DNA from 3 places in the Rhizobium sp. SG570 genome. Region 3 is predicted to be linked to each of the others. Evidence: predicted binding sites of a transcription regulator. Region 3 holds the regulator's gene; each other region holds the start of a gene.
The links. Region 3 encodes PhoB, which activates phosphate uptake and scavenging genes when phosphate is short. Its sites were predicted from a motif close to TGTCATNNANCTGTCAT; they were not measured.
Positions count from the first base shown of each region.

Region 1: the regulator PhoB is predicted to act here: its motif matches at 3,258-3,274, upstream of FHT28_RS06975 (esterase-like activity of phytase family protein).
Region 2: the regulator PhoB is predicted to act here: its motif matches at 3,515-3,531, upstream of phnF (phosphonate metabolism transcriptional regulator PhnF).

Region 1 is NZ_JAAZQI010000002.1:640,388-645,513, reverse strand. It holds gene recG (ATP-dependent DNA helicase RecG) at 1-1,563, shown strand, start outside; gene FHT28_RS06975 (esterase-like activity of phytase family protein) at 1,606-3,102, opposite strand; gene FHT28_RS06970 (DUF502 domain-containing protein) at 3,326-4,027, opposite strand; gene glmS (glutamine--fructose-6-phosphate transaminase (isomerizing)) at 4,208-5,126, opposite strand, start outside.
Region 2 is NZ_JAAZQI010000006.1:312,657-317,782, forward strand. It holds gene FHT28_RS15310 (ABC transporter ATP-binding protein) at 1-966, shown strand, start outside; gene dapB (4-hydroxy-tetrahydrodipicolinate reductase) at 982-1,806, shown strand; gene FHT28_RS15320 (2,3-bisphosphoglycerate-dependent phosphoglycerate mutase) at 1,929-2,564, shown strand; gene phnF (phosphonate metabolism transcriptional regulator PhnF) at 2,765-3,499, opposite strand; gene phnG (phosphonate C-P lyase system protein PhnG) at 3,601-4,077, shown strand; gene phnH (phosphonate C-P lyase system protein PhnH) at 4,077-4,700, shown strand; gene FHT28_RS15340 (carbon-phosphorus lyase complex subunit PhnI) at 4,704-5,126, shown strand, end outside.
Region 3 is NZ_JAAZQI010000017.1:23,558-28,683, reverse strand. It holds gene FHT28_RS27545 (aspartate aminotransferase family protein) at 1-952, opposite strand, end outside; gene FHT28_RS27540 (GcrA family cell cycle regulator) at 1,377-1,910, shown strand; gene phoB (phosphate regulon transcriptional regulator PhoB) at 2,102-2,785, opposite strand; gene phoU (phosphate signaling complex protein PhoU) at 2,818-3,531, opposite strand; gene pstB (phosphate ABC transporter ATP-binding protein PstB) at 3,583-4,398, opposite strand; gene pstA (phosphate ABC transporter permease PstA) at 4,413-5,126, opposite strand, start outside.

The DNA.
Region 1 (5,126 bases), on a different contig from region 3:
CGCATGCCTGACCTGCCGGAGTGGGACGATCTTGCGCTTGTGCAGAAGCAAGGCTTTCCCTCGATCTCCGACAGCTTCCATATGCTGCATGCGCCGCGGGATGCCGCCGATATCGATCCGCAGGCGCCGGCGCGCCGCAGGCTCGCCTATGACGAATTTCTGGCCGGGCAATTGTCGCTCTCCCTTGTACGCCAGCGGCTGCGCAAGGTCGCGGGTCAGCCGGTGCATGCGACTGGGAAAGTCAGTAGCAAGATATTGGAATCCCTGCCCTTCTCGATGACCAACAGCCAGCGCGAGGCCGTTGCCGATATTCTCAAGGACATGGCCGGTACGGAGCGCATGCTGCGGCTGCTGCAGGGGGATGTCGGCGCGGGTAAGACGCTTGTCGCCTTGATGGCGATCGCTGCCGTGATCGAGAGCGGCGGCCAGGCCGTGTTCATGGCGCCGACCGAAATCCTGGCGCGGCAGCACCACGCGACGATCTCGAAATTCGCAGCAGATGCAAACCTTTCCGTCGAAGTCCTCACAGGCCGCACAAAGGGCCGCGAGCGAGATGCCATTCTCGAGCGCATCGCCTCTGGCGAGGCGCAGATCATCATCGGCACGCATGCGCTATTCCAGGACAGCGTCGCCTACGCCAATCTGATGCTGGCTGTGGTCGACGAGCAGCATCGCTTCGGCGTCCACCAGCGCCTGCGGCTGACAGCGAAAGGCATCTCGCCGCATATGCTTGTCATGACAGCGACGCCCATCCCGCGCACGCTGGTGCTGGCCGCCTTTGGCGACATGGACGTTTCCAAGCTCACGGAGAAGCCAGCCGGGCGCAAGCCGATCCAGACGATCACCATCCCAAACGAGCGAACCGGCGAGATCGTTGGCAGACTGAAGAGCGCACTGTCGGAAGGCAAAAAAGCATATTGGATATGCCCACTTGTGGAGGAATCCGAAGAATCGGATTTAATGTCGGTAGAGGAGCGACACGCAACATTGACGAGCGCGCTCGGGGCTGGCGTCGGCCTCATCCACGGCCGGATGAGCGGTCCTGAAAAGGATGCTGTCATGATGGCCTTCAAGAATGGCGAGATCCGGCTGCTGGTGGCGACGACGGTCGTCGAAGTCGGTGTCGACGTTCCCGATGCGACGATCATGGTCATCGAACATGCGGAGCGTTTCGGCCTGGCGCAGCTTCACCAGCTGCGTGGCCGCGTCGGACGCGGCGACGAGGCCTCCACCTGCATCCTGCTTTACAAGGGGCCGCTTGGGGAAACAGGACATGCCAGGCTTTCGATCATGCGCGACACCGAGGATGGTTTCCGCATTGCCGAGGAGGATCTGAAGCTGCGTGGCGAAGGCGAGCTTCTGGGCACGCGCCAGTCGGGTACACCGGGCTTTCGCATCGCCAGTCTCGAAGCCCATGCCGATCTTCTGGAAATCGCCCGCAAGGATGCTGCCTATATTATCGAGCGCGATCCGGAATTAACCGGCGAGCGCGGCATGGCGGTACGCACCCTGCTCTATCTCTTCCGCCGCGACGAGGCGATCCGGTTCCTGCGTGCGGGCTGAATGGGGGACGCGCTAACCGCGTCCACCCCTTTTTCAAATGGCTTACTTGGCAGAGAGACCGGGAATGGTCACCTGAAACACCTGGAACATGGTGTCGACGTCGGCGCCGCTGTCATCCTTGTAGGCGGCTCCCACCTGGAAACCGTCCTGGGTGATGAAGTCGTTGTCGTTGGCGACGAACAGGAAGTAATCATCCGGCAGCTTCGGATCCTGGACGCTGGCAAGCGACATGGCTTCCCACTTTTCCGATAGATTGTTGCGATCGTTCGGAGTGCCGTTGTGAAGGCCGAAGCGAGCGAGATCGGCGGTGTCGTTGATGTCGATGAACTGGCTGAGGACAGCGGGCTTGACCGAGGGATCAAGAACACCCTTCGGAGCGACAGCTGTGTCGCCGTCGAATTTGCCGCCGGCAATATCGGTGGCGGCAGACACATCGACGGCGACGATGTTGCGATAGATCGACTTATCGCCCTTCTGGCCGTAGCCATTGTTGCTATCACGAGCGAGCATCAGGAAGCTCGTCGGCGAAAGCGCCACGATTTCGCTCTGGGCGGCGACGGACGTCTTGCCCTTGTCGTTGGTGAAGACCGGCAAAGGCACGACGTATTCGTGCACGAGTTTCAGGTGGTCGAGATCAGCAGCATCGTAAAGCAGGGCGCGCGTGTTCTGCCTGGTCGAACTGGAATCGCCACCATCCTGGCGCGTCGCAGACTGGAGCACCGCGATGAGGAACTTACCGTCCGGGGTCAGGGACATGCCCTCGAAGCCCTGGTTGTTCTGGCGCCCACTTGTCGGATCCTTCGGATCCGGAGCGGATTCGCCGGGACCCGGATTATTTGAGGAAAAGTTCACGGTGCTGTGGCGCATCGGCAGAAACGCCGCCGGCGGCGCTGTGGCCGAGATCATCCGCCCATCCGCCGAGAAGCGGTAGATATAGGGACCGTATTCATCGCTGATGAACATTGAGCCATCTGGCAGCCGGGCAATGGCTTCGTTGTCGAGCGAGACCTTGCCGTTCGGTGCCAGCGGCAAAAGCGGCATGCCGCCTTCTGCTTGTCGGACGCCGTTGGCGGGGTCAAGGCCGGTGGTTTCGTTGCCTTTATTGTCTTTCAACAGCAGCGTATCGGCGAGCTTGGCTTCGACACCCAACTGCTCCTTGCCGGCCGGCGGCGTTGCGCCGGGAGCAACCGGCGTCAGCTGAATATCGATGGTGTTGAGACGCGCGCGATAATCCGTGGTGCCGGCGACATTGTAGCCACGGTCCGGCAGCAGCCACAGCGATCCCTTGTAGGTACCGTCAGCATTGCGGGTCCAGCTCTTGGCGTCGATGGACATGCCCGAGCCAGAGCCGAAGGTCTCGCCGAACTTGTCGCGCTGGTTGGCTGGAATACGGCCCACGGCAACACGTCCCTTGTTGACGAGCGTCGTGCCTCCGACCGCTACGGAACTTTCGGCATGTGCTACCAGCGGTGTTGTGAAAATGAATGTGGCAAGCGCTGCAGACAGCAGCGGCAATGTCCTTGAACGTGAGTCTCTCAAAAAAATATCCTCCTGATGAAAAACCGTATGGAGGCAACGGTATCCATCCGCGGCTTGATGGAAGCCGTATCGAAGATAGTGTCCGGCACATGCGTCCCGAACATTCGATAGTGAGATACCCATTGCCTATCCCAAGGACGATCTAAGACGTCAACATGATAGAGACATGACAATTCGCGCAGGGCGCGAGAATAGGCTGTCGACAATAGCGGAAGAGCGATTTCTAGGTGAGAGACTTCATCGGAACCGGGGTGCGCGGCCCCTTCATCGCGACCAGCTCTTCCTTGTATTCGGGCGAAACCAGGCCACCGGAAATCAGAAGCTTGGCGCCATCCTCGGGGCTCATGTCGAGAATCGTAATCTTTTCACGCGGCACGAAAACCAGGAACCCGGCTGTCGGCACCGGTGTCGGCGGCAGGAAAACCGCAACCATATCCTGGCCCATGGCGTTGAATTTCGAAGCAATCTCGCCCTTGGCGTCGGTCGATATGAAAACCATGGACCAGAGGCCCGGGCTTGGATATTCGATCAGCCCCACCTTCTTGAACGACGTGCCCTGTTCCTTCAGCACGGTCTCGAAGATCTGCTTGACGCTCTTGTAGATGCTTCGCACGAGCGGAACGCGAGTGACGATCGACTCGCCAAAGCGGACGATGCTCTGCCCGATCAGGTTTTTGGCCAGGAAACCGACAACCGTGATGAAGATCATCGCGATCACGAGGCCAGTGCCGGGGACGGCGAAATTCAGATAGCTTTCAGGGTCGTAACGCGCCGGGATGTAGGGCCGCACCCAACTATCCGCCCAATGCACGACTGACCATGTGAGCCAGAGCGTGATGGCGATCGGAGCGCAGATGATCAGGCCGGCCAGGAAGTTGTTTCTGATCCGCGTCGGCACGGACATTTTGATGAGTTTTTCAGTCATTCGCCGTTCGAAAACTCCGTTCCGCCGCCCACCTTTATCAGGCAAATTTTCCCCCACCATCTCCTTCAAGAAGCGTGCCAGAAATTGGCGCGGCATACAACCCGCCAGTCCCGCCGGCGCACCGAACAGGCGGCCGACTCACGACGACGTGACCGCAGGATGAATGAAAGGAAGTGAGGCCTACTCTACCGTCACCGATTTGGCGAGGTTGCGCGGCTGATCGACGTCCGTGCCCATGAAGACCGCTGTATGGTAGGCCAGCAATTGGATCGGCAGCGAGAAGATGATCGGGGCGATGATTTCGTCAACAACAGGCAGAATGATGGTCGCCATGGTCGGTAGCGTCGATGCGGCGGCACCCGCATCGTCGGTGATGAAGATGATCCGGCCGCCTCGCGCTGCCACTTCCTGCATGTTGGAAACGGTCTTGTCGAAAAAGCGGTCAAAGGGCGCGATGACGATGACGGGCATGTTCTCATCGATCAGCGCGATCGGCCCGTGCTTCAGCTCGCCGGCCGCGTAGCCTTCGGCATGGATGTAGGAGATCTCCTTCAGCTTCAGCGCCCCTTCCATGGCAAGCGGGAAGCTGGTGCCACGGCCGAGATAGAGCACGTCCTTGAACTTGGATATCTCTCGCGCGAGGCTTTCCATCTGCGGCTGAATGATGTTCAGCACGCGCGCCATGATGCGAGGCATCTCGACCAGGTGGCGCACCATGTCCTCTTCCTCCTTGGCGCTCACCGTGCCGCGGGCAACGCCCGCTCCGATCGCGAGGGAGGCAAGGACGGCGAGCTGGCAGGTGAAGGCCTTCGTCGAGGCGACGCCGATCTCCGGGCCGGCCAGGATCGGAAACACGGCATCGGATTCACGCGCGATGGTCGATTCCCTGACATTGACGACGGCGCCGATCTTCAGGCCGTTGTCCCGGCAATAGCGTAGCGAGGCCAGGGTATCCGCCGTCTCGCCGGATTGAGAGATGAACAGCGCCGCCTGCGAGGGCGACAAGGGCATTTCGCGGTAGCGGAATTCGGAAGCTACATCGATTTCCACGGGAAGCCGGGCATAGCGCTCGAACCAGTATTTGCCGATCAGACCGGCG
Region 2 (5,126 bases), on a different contig from region 3:
TATGCCGCCTACCGTTCGATTTATGAAAATGTGCCGCCAGGCGCAGTGTTTTCCTTCATCGTGTCACTGCTTTTGGCTTATGATCCGGCCCGCCGCCTCGCGAAATTGCAGACGCAGCTTGAACGCGCGGTCGTCAATGCACGGATGATCTACGAACTGCTCGACATGGAGCCGCGCCAGCGCGATCTGCCCGAAGCCAAGGCGCTGGTTGTCACCGAGGCCCGCATCGAATTTCGTGGCGTCCACTTCGCCTATGGCGACGATACTGTTCTGGACGACGTGAGCTTCGTTGCCGAAGGCGGACAGACGACGGCGCTCGTCGGCCCTTCCGGCGCCGGCAAGTCCACCGTCATCAATCTCATTCCGCGCTTCTACGACCCGAAGGCCGGTAGCATCTTCATCGACGGGCAGGATATCAGCCACATCACCAAGCAGTCGCTGCGCCAGCATCTCGCCTACGTCTCGCAGCAGCCCTATCTCTTCGAAGGCTCGATCCGCGACAACATCCGTTATGGCCGCCCTGACGCGACCGACGCGGAGATCGAAGAGGCAGCCCGCCTCGCTTACGCCCATGATTTCATCATGGCGCAGTCGCAGGGCTACGACACGCCCGTCGGCGAAAACGGCGTGACGCTTTCCGGCGGCCAGCGGCAGCGCCTGTCGATCGCCCGCGCGCTGGTGCGCAACGCGCCGATCCTCCTGCTCGACGAGGCGACCTCCGCGCTCGACACGGAATCGGAAGCGGCCGTGCAGAAGGCGCTGGACGAAGCCATGAGCGGCCGCACGGTCGTCGTCATCGCTCACCGCCTGTCGACCGTCGTTCGAGCCGAGAAGATCATCGTCATGCAGAATGGGCGTGTCGTCGAAGAGGGCAACCACGAGACGCTTGCGGAGGCCGACAATGGCCTTTACGCTCGCCTCAACAACCTTCAGCGGCCGGCCGTTTCCGGCAACTCCCGCAAATAAGACGATAGAGACGACATGAGCGACGATGCGATGAAGCTGGTGGTGGTTGGCGCAGCGGGCCGCATGGGGCAGGCTCTGATCCGCCTCATTCACGCCACCGAGGGCCTGACCTTGCATGCCGCCGTCGCGCGTCCCGGCTCCGTTTTCATCGGCAAGGATGCCGGCGAGATTGCCGGGTTGGGGCCGATCGGCGTTCCCGTCACCGACGATCCGCTTTCCGCCTTTCTGCATGCCGAAGGCGTCATCGATTTCACGACGCCGGCAACCAGCGTCACCTTCACCGGGCTTGCCGCGCAGGCGCGCATCGTCCACATCATCGGCACGACCGGATGCACGGCCGAAGACGAAGCCAAATTCCAGGCGGCGGCCCGCCACGCCCGCATCGTCAAATCGGGCAATATGGGCCTCGGCATCAACCTTTTGAGCGTGCTCGTCGAGCAGGCGGCACGCGCCCTTCCCTCCGCCGATTGGGATATCGAAGTGCTGGAGATGCATCACCGGCACAAGGTGGATGCGCCCTCGGGTACCGCGCTTCTGCTCGGCCAGGCCGCAGCCAAGGGCCGCGGCATCGATCTCGATGACAATTCCGTGCGCGTGCGCGATGGCCATACCGGCCCGCGTCCGGCTGGCACGATCGGCTTTGCGACCCTGCGCGGCGGCGGCGTGGTCGGCGATCACTCGGTCATCTTCGCCGGCGAGAGCGAGCGGCTGACCCTGTCCCACAGCGCCGGCGACCGTTCGCTGTTTGCCCGGGGCGCGCTGCAAGCCGCTCTCTGGGCGCGTGACAGGAAACCCGGCTTCTATTCCATGCTCGATGTTCTCGGGCTCTCCACACGTTGACCTGATCCTGGAGCGGATCGGCATGGAACTGCCGATCCGCTCCAGCCTTTTATTGTCTCGCAATTCCGGACGGAAAACCGCTACACACTTTTCCTGGAATTGCTTCATTAAGGAGAAATTTTATGAGCGGTACTCTCGTCCTCGTTCGCCATGGCCAGAGCGACTGGAATTTGAAGAATCTCTTTACCGGCTGGAAGGATCCCGATCTGACCGCCCTCGGCATCGAGGAAGCCAAGACGGGCGGCAAGGCGCTTGCCGACTACGGCATCAAATACGACATCGCCTTCACGTCGGCCCTCGTCCGCGCCCAGCACACGCTGAAGATCATCCTTGATGAAATCGGCCAGCCCGGACTCGAGACTATCAAGGATCAGGCACTGAACGAGCGCGACTACGGCGATCTCTCCGGCCTCAACAAGGATGACGCCCGAGCCAAATGGGGTGAGGAACAAGTGCACATCTGGCGCCGCTCCTACGACGTGCCCCCGCCCGGCGGCGAAAGCCTGCGCGACACCGGCGCCCGCGTCTGGCCCTATTATCTGACGGAAATCCTGCCGCGCGTGCTTGCCGGCAAGAACGTGCTGGTCGCCGCCCATGGCAACTCGCTGCGCTCTCTCGTCATGGTTCTCGACCGATTGAGCAAGGAACAGATCCTGGCGCTCAACCTCGCGACCGGCGTGCCGATGGTCTACAAGCTCAAGGCCGACTCCACCGTCGCCTCGAAGGAAGTCCTTGGCGACATGTCCGGCGCGCATTGAGCGTCATCTAAACTAGCTATCTCCGAAAAGCCCCTCACCCTAGCCCTCTCCCCGTTTGGCGGGGAGAGGGGACGACCTCTCTTGCGGCAAATTCTTGACTCTTATTAGGTTGAGAAGCGACGGAGGGTGCGTCTTTCCCCTTCTCCCCGCCGGCAGGGAGAAGGTGGCCGACAGGCCGGATGACGGGCCGAGCCCCAACCTCAATTCTCGATCGTGAAACGCACCCTGTCGGCGGCGAAGCGGGAGATCGAGTATTGCACCGGCACGTTGTCGAGATCGGTGTTCAGCGCCTGTGTGATCAGGACGATGGCGCCGGGAGATAGCTGAAGATCGGCGAGATCGCTCTCGTCGGCATGGGTCGCGGTAATCTCGGTGATGACGCGCACATAGTCCGGCACGCCAAGCTCCCGAAACGCCTTGGTGATCGATCCCGTCGCCCGGTAGATCTCGGCGATATTGCCAAACCGATCCGCCGGGAACCAACTGGTGGCGCGCGATACCGGACGGTGATCCGCTTGACCGAGCGTTTCCAGGCGCACGAGTGGCGTACCGGTCTTGATCTTGAGGTGCCGGGCCACCTCCGCGCTCGCTGCCTCGTCGCTCGTCGCAAGCAGGACGCTGCGGGTCTCGCGCACCTGATCGCCGATGCCCTGCGAGAAACGTGTCCGCTTCGAAATCGGGAAGCTCAGCCGCTCCTTGCGCTCGATCAGCGTACCGCGCCCCTGCACAGCCCTGACGATGCCTTCCTGCGCCAGCGCGGCGAGCGCGCTGCGAATGGTATGCCGGTTGACCCCGAACTGCAGCGCCAGCGTCGTTTCCGGCGGCACCATGCCGCTTTCGTCGAAGTCGCCGTGATTGATCGACATCCGTATTCGGTCGGCGATCTGCCGCCAGAGCGCCACGCCTGTCTGCCTTTGTATCCTCTGCCCTGCCATTTCGCCCACTCGCCCTGTCACACGCTTGTCACGACTCACTAATAGATATAAATCTATCTTGTATGGTTGTCTATATCAATAGACATTTAGAGGAAGGCGCGATGAATTCAGCACAAAGGCAGGAAGCAGCCGCACAGGAGCGTCGGGAGCGCAAACGTGTTGCCGATCTTCTGGCACAGGCCCAGCGCGACGAGCTCGACGCAGCCTGGGAAGCATTGCCGAGCAAGCCGACGGTACAGCCGGTGCGCGGACCGGAAACGGGGCTCGTCATGGTGCGCGGCCGCATCGGCGGCGGTGGTTCCCCCTTCAATCTCGGCGAGGTCACGGTGACCCGCGCCACCATCCGGCTGGCATCCGGCACCATAGGCCATGCGCATGCACTCGGCACGGATCGCGAAAAGGCACGGCTTTCGGCCATATTCGATGCCCTCTGGCAGCAGTCGGCCACCAAGGAATTCGTCGAGAAGGCGATCCTGCAGCCGGTCACCGAGCGCATCGCAGACTATGATCGCAAGCGCGCGGAGGAAACGGCCGCTACCCGCGTCGATTTCTTCACCATGGTTCGCGGAGAAGACTGATGAGCTTCACTACCTCCACCTTCGGCAATGATGCATTGATCGGCGGCTTCACCGACCCGGTTTTCGATGCACAGAGCGTCTTCAAGATGACGATGGACGCGATGGCGCGGCCGGGCATCCTGCAGACCGTGACAGCCGATATTGCACCGCCTGCCCCGCTTGGCATCGCTGCCGGCGCGATCGGGCTGACGCTTTGCGACCATGATACGCCGGTCTGGCTCTCCACCAGCCTTGGACGGTCGAGCCTGCCGGAATGGCTGAGCTTTCACACCGGCGCGCCCATCATCCAGGAACGGCTGGAAGCGATGTTTGCCTTCATCGAGGCCAGCATGGCGCTTTCCTCCTTCAACCAGTTCGGCATCGGCACCCAGGAATATCCCGACCGTTCGACGACGCTGGTGCTGGAAGTCGAAAGCCTTGAAGGCGGCAAGGATCTGGCACTTTCGGGTCCCGGCATCAACGGCGTCCATATGATCGCGCCCAGGGGCCTGCCGGATGCATTCCTGCGCATCTGGACCGACAATCGCGCGCTCTTCCCGCGCGGCGTCGATCTCGTTCTGACGGCCGGCCGGCAATTCCTTTGCCTGCCGCGCACCACCAAGATCACCGCGACGGAGATGTGACATATGTATGTTGCCGTAAAGGGTGGCGAAGCCGCCATCGCCAATGCTCACCGGCTACTGGCCGACCGTCGCCGCGGCGACCGTTCGCTGCCGGCTGTTGGCATCGACCAGATCGTCGCGCAGCTGGCGCTTGCCGTCGATCGCGTCATGGCCGAAGCCTCGCTCTATGACCGCACCTTGGCAGCCCTCGCCGTCCGCCAGGCACGCGGCGACATGATCGAGGCGATCTTCCTGCTGCGCGCCTATCGCACGACGCTGCCGCGCTTCGGCTATTCCCAGCCGCTGGACACGGTGGCGATGAAGATCGAGCGCCGCATCTCCGCCACCTACAAGGATCTGCCGGGTGGCCAGCTTCTCGGCCCGACCTTCGACTATACGCACCGCCTGCTCGATCCGAGCCTTCTGACCGACGAGCAAGTGGACGAG
Region 3 (5,126 bases):
GATCCTTGAGCGAGGCAAGGCCCTGGCGGAAGACCAGCGCCATATCACGCACATGCTCCAGGAAGCCATCGGCCAGCACGATATCGAGCACCGCATTGCCGACCGCCATGGCAAGCGGATTGCCGCCATAGGTCGACCCGTGCGTGCCGGCCTTCATGCCGGAGGCTGCCTCTGCCGTTGCAAGGCATGCGCCGAGCGGGAAACCACCGCCGATACCCTTGGCCACCGCCATGATATCGGGCTTGATGCCGGCCCATTCATGGGCGAAAAGCTTGCCCGTGCGGCCGACGCCGCACTGTACTTCATCGAGCACCAGGAGCAGACCGTGCTCGTCGCAGATATCGCGGAGACCGCGCAGGAATTCGTTGGTCGCCGGGCGGATACCGCCCTCGCCCTGCACCGGCTCGATCAGGATCGCAGCCGTCGCATCGGTGATTGCGGCACGAACCGCATCAAGATCGCCGAAAGCCACCTGGTCAAAGCCGGGGGCCTTCGGGCCGAAGCCTTCGATATACTTTTCCTGGCCACCGGCAGCGATCGTCGCGATGGTACGACCGTGGAAAGCACCTTCGAAGGTGATGATATGGAACTTCTCGGGATGCCCGTTGGCAAACTGATAGCGCCGCGCCGTCTTGATGGCGCATTCCAGCGCTTCGGCGCCCGAATTGGTAAAGAACACCTTGTCAGCGAATGTGGCTTCCGTCAGCCGCTTCGAGAGCTTCTCCTGACCGGGCACTTCGTAGAGGTTGGACAGGTGCCATACCTTGTCAGCCTGCGCCTTCAGCTCGGCCACGAGATGGGGATGCGCATGACCGAGCGAATTGACTGCCACACCGGCCGCGAAATCGAGGTAGCGTTCGCCATTTTCCGTGATCAGCCAGACGCCCTCGCCTCGCTCGAACCGCAGCGGAGCGCGCATATAGGTGTCATAAAGCGCCGCTGTCTCGGCCATGGCGTATCTCCTCGATCACAACCCTAAGGACCAATCGCTTCCTTTCCATGAAACGGGTCCGAAAAAATCAAAAATGCCGCCTTGCGGCGGCGTGGGCACTATTGATGTTTTGCACCGCGATGTCAACAAAACTGGCGATTTAGCAGGTGCGAGAGAGCGGCCGCGGCCGAACGGGATGCGTTGGCCGGATCATATTGCATAAATGCCACGCCAGGACAGCAAGTTGGGGAAAACCTCGAAATCGATTCCTCAAGATTCCCGCGACTCTTGTCACGGAGTCAGCCTCACACTAGGTTAAAAACCAATTGCTAGACTGCATGCGGCGGAACTAGTCACCACAATTTTAGAGCGTTTCGCGCCTCGATCCTATGCGGGGCAATGGTGAAGGATTCTGCCATCGGAAACGCGACAGCGGAGACAGGGCATGAATTGGACAGACGAACGCGTCGAGAAGCTTAAAAAGCTATGGTCCGAAGGGTTGAGCGCCAGCCAGATCGCGGCGCAGTTGGGCGGTGTCAGCCGTAACGCCGTCATCGGCAAGGTGCACCGCTTGAGCCTGCCGGGCCGAGCGAAGGCGGGCGGCACGGCGACCGCTGCCCGAACGCCGAAGCGCGGCGCCTCGGCGCCCCGCGCATCGAATTATACATCGCGCGTCGCAACCCGCACGGTTACCCGCCAGCAGGGCGCGACCATGCTCAAGGAAGAGATTGAGGTCGATGCGGTCAACGAGATCCAATATCGTCCGGCTGCCAACGTCGTCGTTCCGATCTCTCGGCGCCTCGTCCTGACCGAGCTGACGGAACGCACCTGCAAATGGCCCGTCGGTGACCCGCTGAAGGACGATTTCCACTTCTGCGGCAACGAGAGCCCGGATGCATCGCCCTATTGCGGCTACCATCAGCGCCTGGCCTACCAGCCGGTGCATGAACGGCGTCGGCCAGCTCAACCGCGCGGCTGAGATGCCCCATAGAACAATTCCGGGAAAAGTGCGAAGCGGTTTTCCGTCCGGAATTGCGTAAAAACAATAGCATAGAGCGGTCACGCGAGTCCGTGAAACGCGTAACCGCTCCAGATAAGATAAACGAAACGGGCCGAAAGGCCCGTTTTCTGTTTCCGCCGCTATGTCGACGCCTGAACGGGCGTACCCGCTCAAGCTTCCATGGAGTAACCCGCACCGCGAACGGTGCGGATGACATCCTGCATATTGGAGAAATTGAGCGCCTTGCGCAGGCGGCCGACATGCACGTCGACGGTACGTTCGTCGACATAGATATCGTGTCCCCATACGCCGTCGAGCAGCTGCGAACGCGAGAAGACCCGGCCCGGCGAGGACATCAGGAACTCCAGCAGGCGGAATTCCGTCGGTCCCAGCCGCACTTCGCGGCTCTTGCGGTGAACGCGATGGGTCTCGCGATCCAGCTCGATATCGCCGCAACGCAGTACCGTGGAGAGAACCTCCGGGCGGGCGCGCCGCAGCATCGCCTTGACGCGGGCCATCAGCTCCGGCGTCGAGAACGGCTTGACGACGTAATCGTCCGCGCCGGTGGAAAGACCGCGCACGCGCTCGCTTTCCTCGCCGCGGGCCGTCAGCATGATGATCGGCAGGCGCTCCGTCTCCGGCCGCATACGCAGCCGGCGGCAGAGCTCGATGCCGGATACACCGGGGAGCATCCAGTCAAGGATCAGAAGATCGGGGATGCGCTCCTGGAGACGCAATTCGGCTTCATCGCCTCTGAGGATCGTATCGACCTCGAAGCCCTCAGCCTCGAGATTGTAGCGCAGCAGAACGCTGAGCGCTTCCTCGTCTTCTACAACAGCAACTCTCGGAACCATGCGCCTCTGGTCTCCTTTTCTTCGCTTCCAGATTATTCCGTCACCGCGCCAACGGTGTTGGCGGTATCATCCTTCGGGCGCTCGCCTTCTGGCTGGGCGCCGGTCGCCATGTAATAGATCGTCTCGGCGATGTTGGTGGCATGGTCGCCGATGCGCTCGATGTTCTTGGCGCAGAAGAGAAGATGCGTGCAGGTGGTGATGTTGCGCGGATCTTCCATCATGTAGGTCAGCATCTCGCGGAAGAGCGAGGTGTACATCGCGTCGATTTCCTCGTCGCGCTCTCGGATCGACACAGCCTTGTCCGGCGAACGGGTGGCATAGACGTCAAGCACTTCCTTGAGCTGGCTGAGCGCCAGTTCGGAGAGATGCTCGATGCCGCGGGCAAGCCGCCGCGGAACGCCTGTGCCCTGCACGGCGATGACGCGCTTGGCGGTGTTCTTGCCGAGGTCGCCGACACGCTCCAGATCGGAAGCGATGCGGATCGAGCCCATGATCTCGCGCAGGTCGGCGGCCATCGGCTGCCGGCGGGCGATGGTGACGATCGCCTTGTCGCCGACTTCCCGTTCCGCATGATCGAGAATGACGTCGTCGGAAATGACCTTCTGCGCAAGACTGGTATCGCTTTGGACCAGTGCGCGAACGCTGTCGCTGACCATTTGCTCGGCCAGACCGCCCATTTCCGCAATGCGGCGCGTCAGGAACTTCAGGTCTTCGTCATAGGCAGAGAGAATGTGAGTGGAGACCATTTTTCTATCCTCAAGGTGAACTGTGTGAAAGGAGCCGCGCGCACGGCATCATCAACCAAAACGGCCCATGATGTAATCCTGCGTGCGGAAATCGTCGGGATTGGTGAACATTTTATCGGTATCGTTCTCCTCAACCAGATGGCCGAGATGAAACATTGCGGTGCGTTGCGAAACGCGGGCTGCCTGCTGCATGGAATGCGTCACGATGACGATGGTGAAGTTTTCCCGCAGCTCATGGATCAGATCCTCGACCTTTGCGGTTGCGATGGGGTCGAGCGCCGAACATGGCTCGTCCATCAGGATGACCTCTGGACTGACGGCGACCGCGCGAGCGATGCACAGACGCTGCTGTTGGCCGCCGGACAGGCTCGTGCCGGCATCATAGAGCCGATCCTTGACCTCGCCCCAGAGACCGGCTTTCTGCAGGCTGGTCTCGACGATATGCTCGAGATCGGCTTTCGAGCTGTGCAGGCCATGGATGCGTGGTCCGTAGGCGACGTTCTCGTAGATCGACTTCGGAAACGGGTTGGGCTTCTGGAAGACCATGCCGACGCGCGCGCGCAGCTCCACGACATCGATGCTGTTGTCATAAACATCCTGATCGTCGAGCGTGATCTTGCCGGTGATGCGGCAGGTCTCGATCGTGTCGTTCATGCGGTTGAGGCAACGCAGGAAAGTGGACTTGCCGCAGCCGGAAGGACCGATCAGCGCCGTGACCGTATTGGCGCGAATGTTCAGGTTGACATCGAAGAGCGCGCGCTTGTCGCCGTAAAAGACCGAGACGTCCTGGCCGATCATCTTATAGGGGATCGTCATCATCTTCTTGGCTAATGCTCTTTCGCCCGCGGCTTCCGTCATCATGTTCATTTGGTCGCCCTCCCCTACCAGCGCCGTTCGAAGCGGCGCCGCAGCAGGATCGCGCCGATATTCATCGCAACGAGGAAGAAGAGCAGCACGATAATCGCTCCGGAGGTCCTCTCGACGAAGGCCCGCTCCGCTTCGCTCGCCCACATGTAGATCTGCACCGGCAGCGCCGTCGAAGGATCGAGCGGCGAGGCCGGATAGTTGGCGACGAAGGCGACCATGCCGATCAGAAGCAGCGGCGCCGTCTCGCCGAGCGCATGCGCCAGCCCGAGGATGGTGCCCGTGAGGATGCCCGGCATGGCGAGCGGGAGCACATGATGGAAGACCATCTGCATGCGCGACGCGCCGAGGCCGAGTGCCGCGCTGCGGATCGATGGTGGTACCGCCCGCAGTGCCGAGCGCGTGGCGATGATGATCATCGGCAGCGTCATCAGGCTGAGCACCAGCCCGCCGACCAGCGAGGCAGAGCGCGGCAGCCCCATCATGTTGATGAACACCGAAAGGCCGAGCAGGCCGTAGACGATGGAGGGCACCGCCGCGAGATTGTTGATGTTGACCTCGATCAGATCCGTCAGCCGGTTTTTTGGCGCGAATTCCTCCAGATAGATCGAAGCGGCGACACCGACGGGCAAGGCGAGCGCGAGGACGGTCAGCATCAGATAGAGCGAGCCGATCAGCGCGACGCCGAGGCCCGCTGCCTCGGGGCGGCTCGAGTTGCCCGAGAGGAAGAG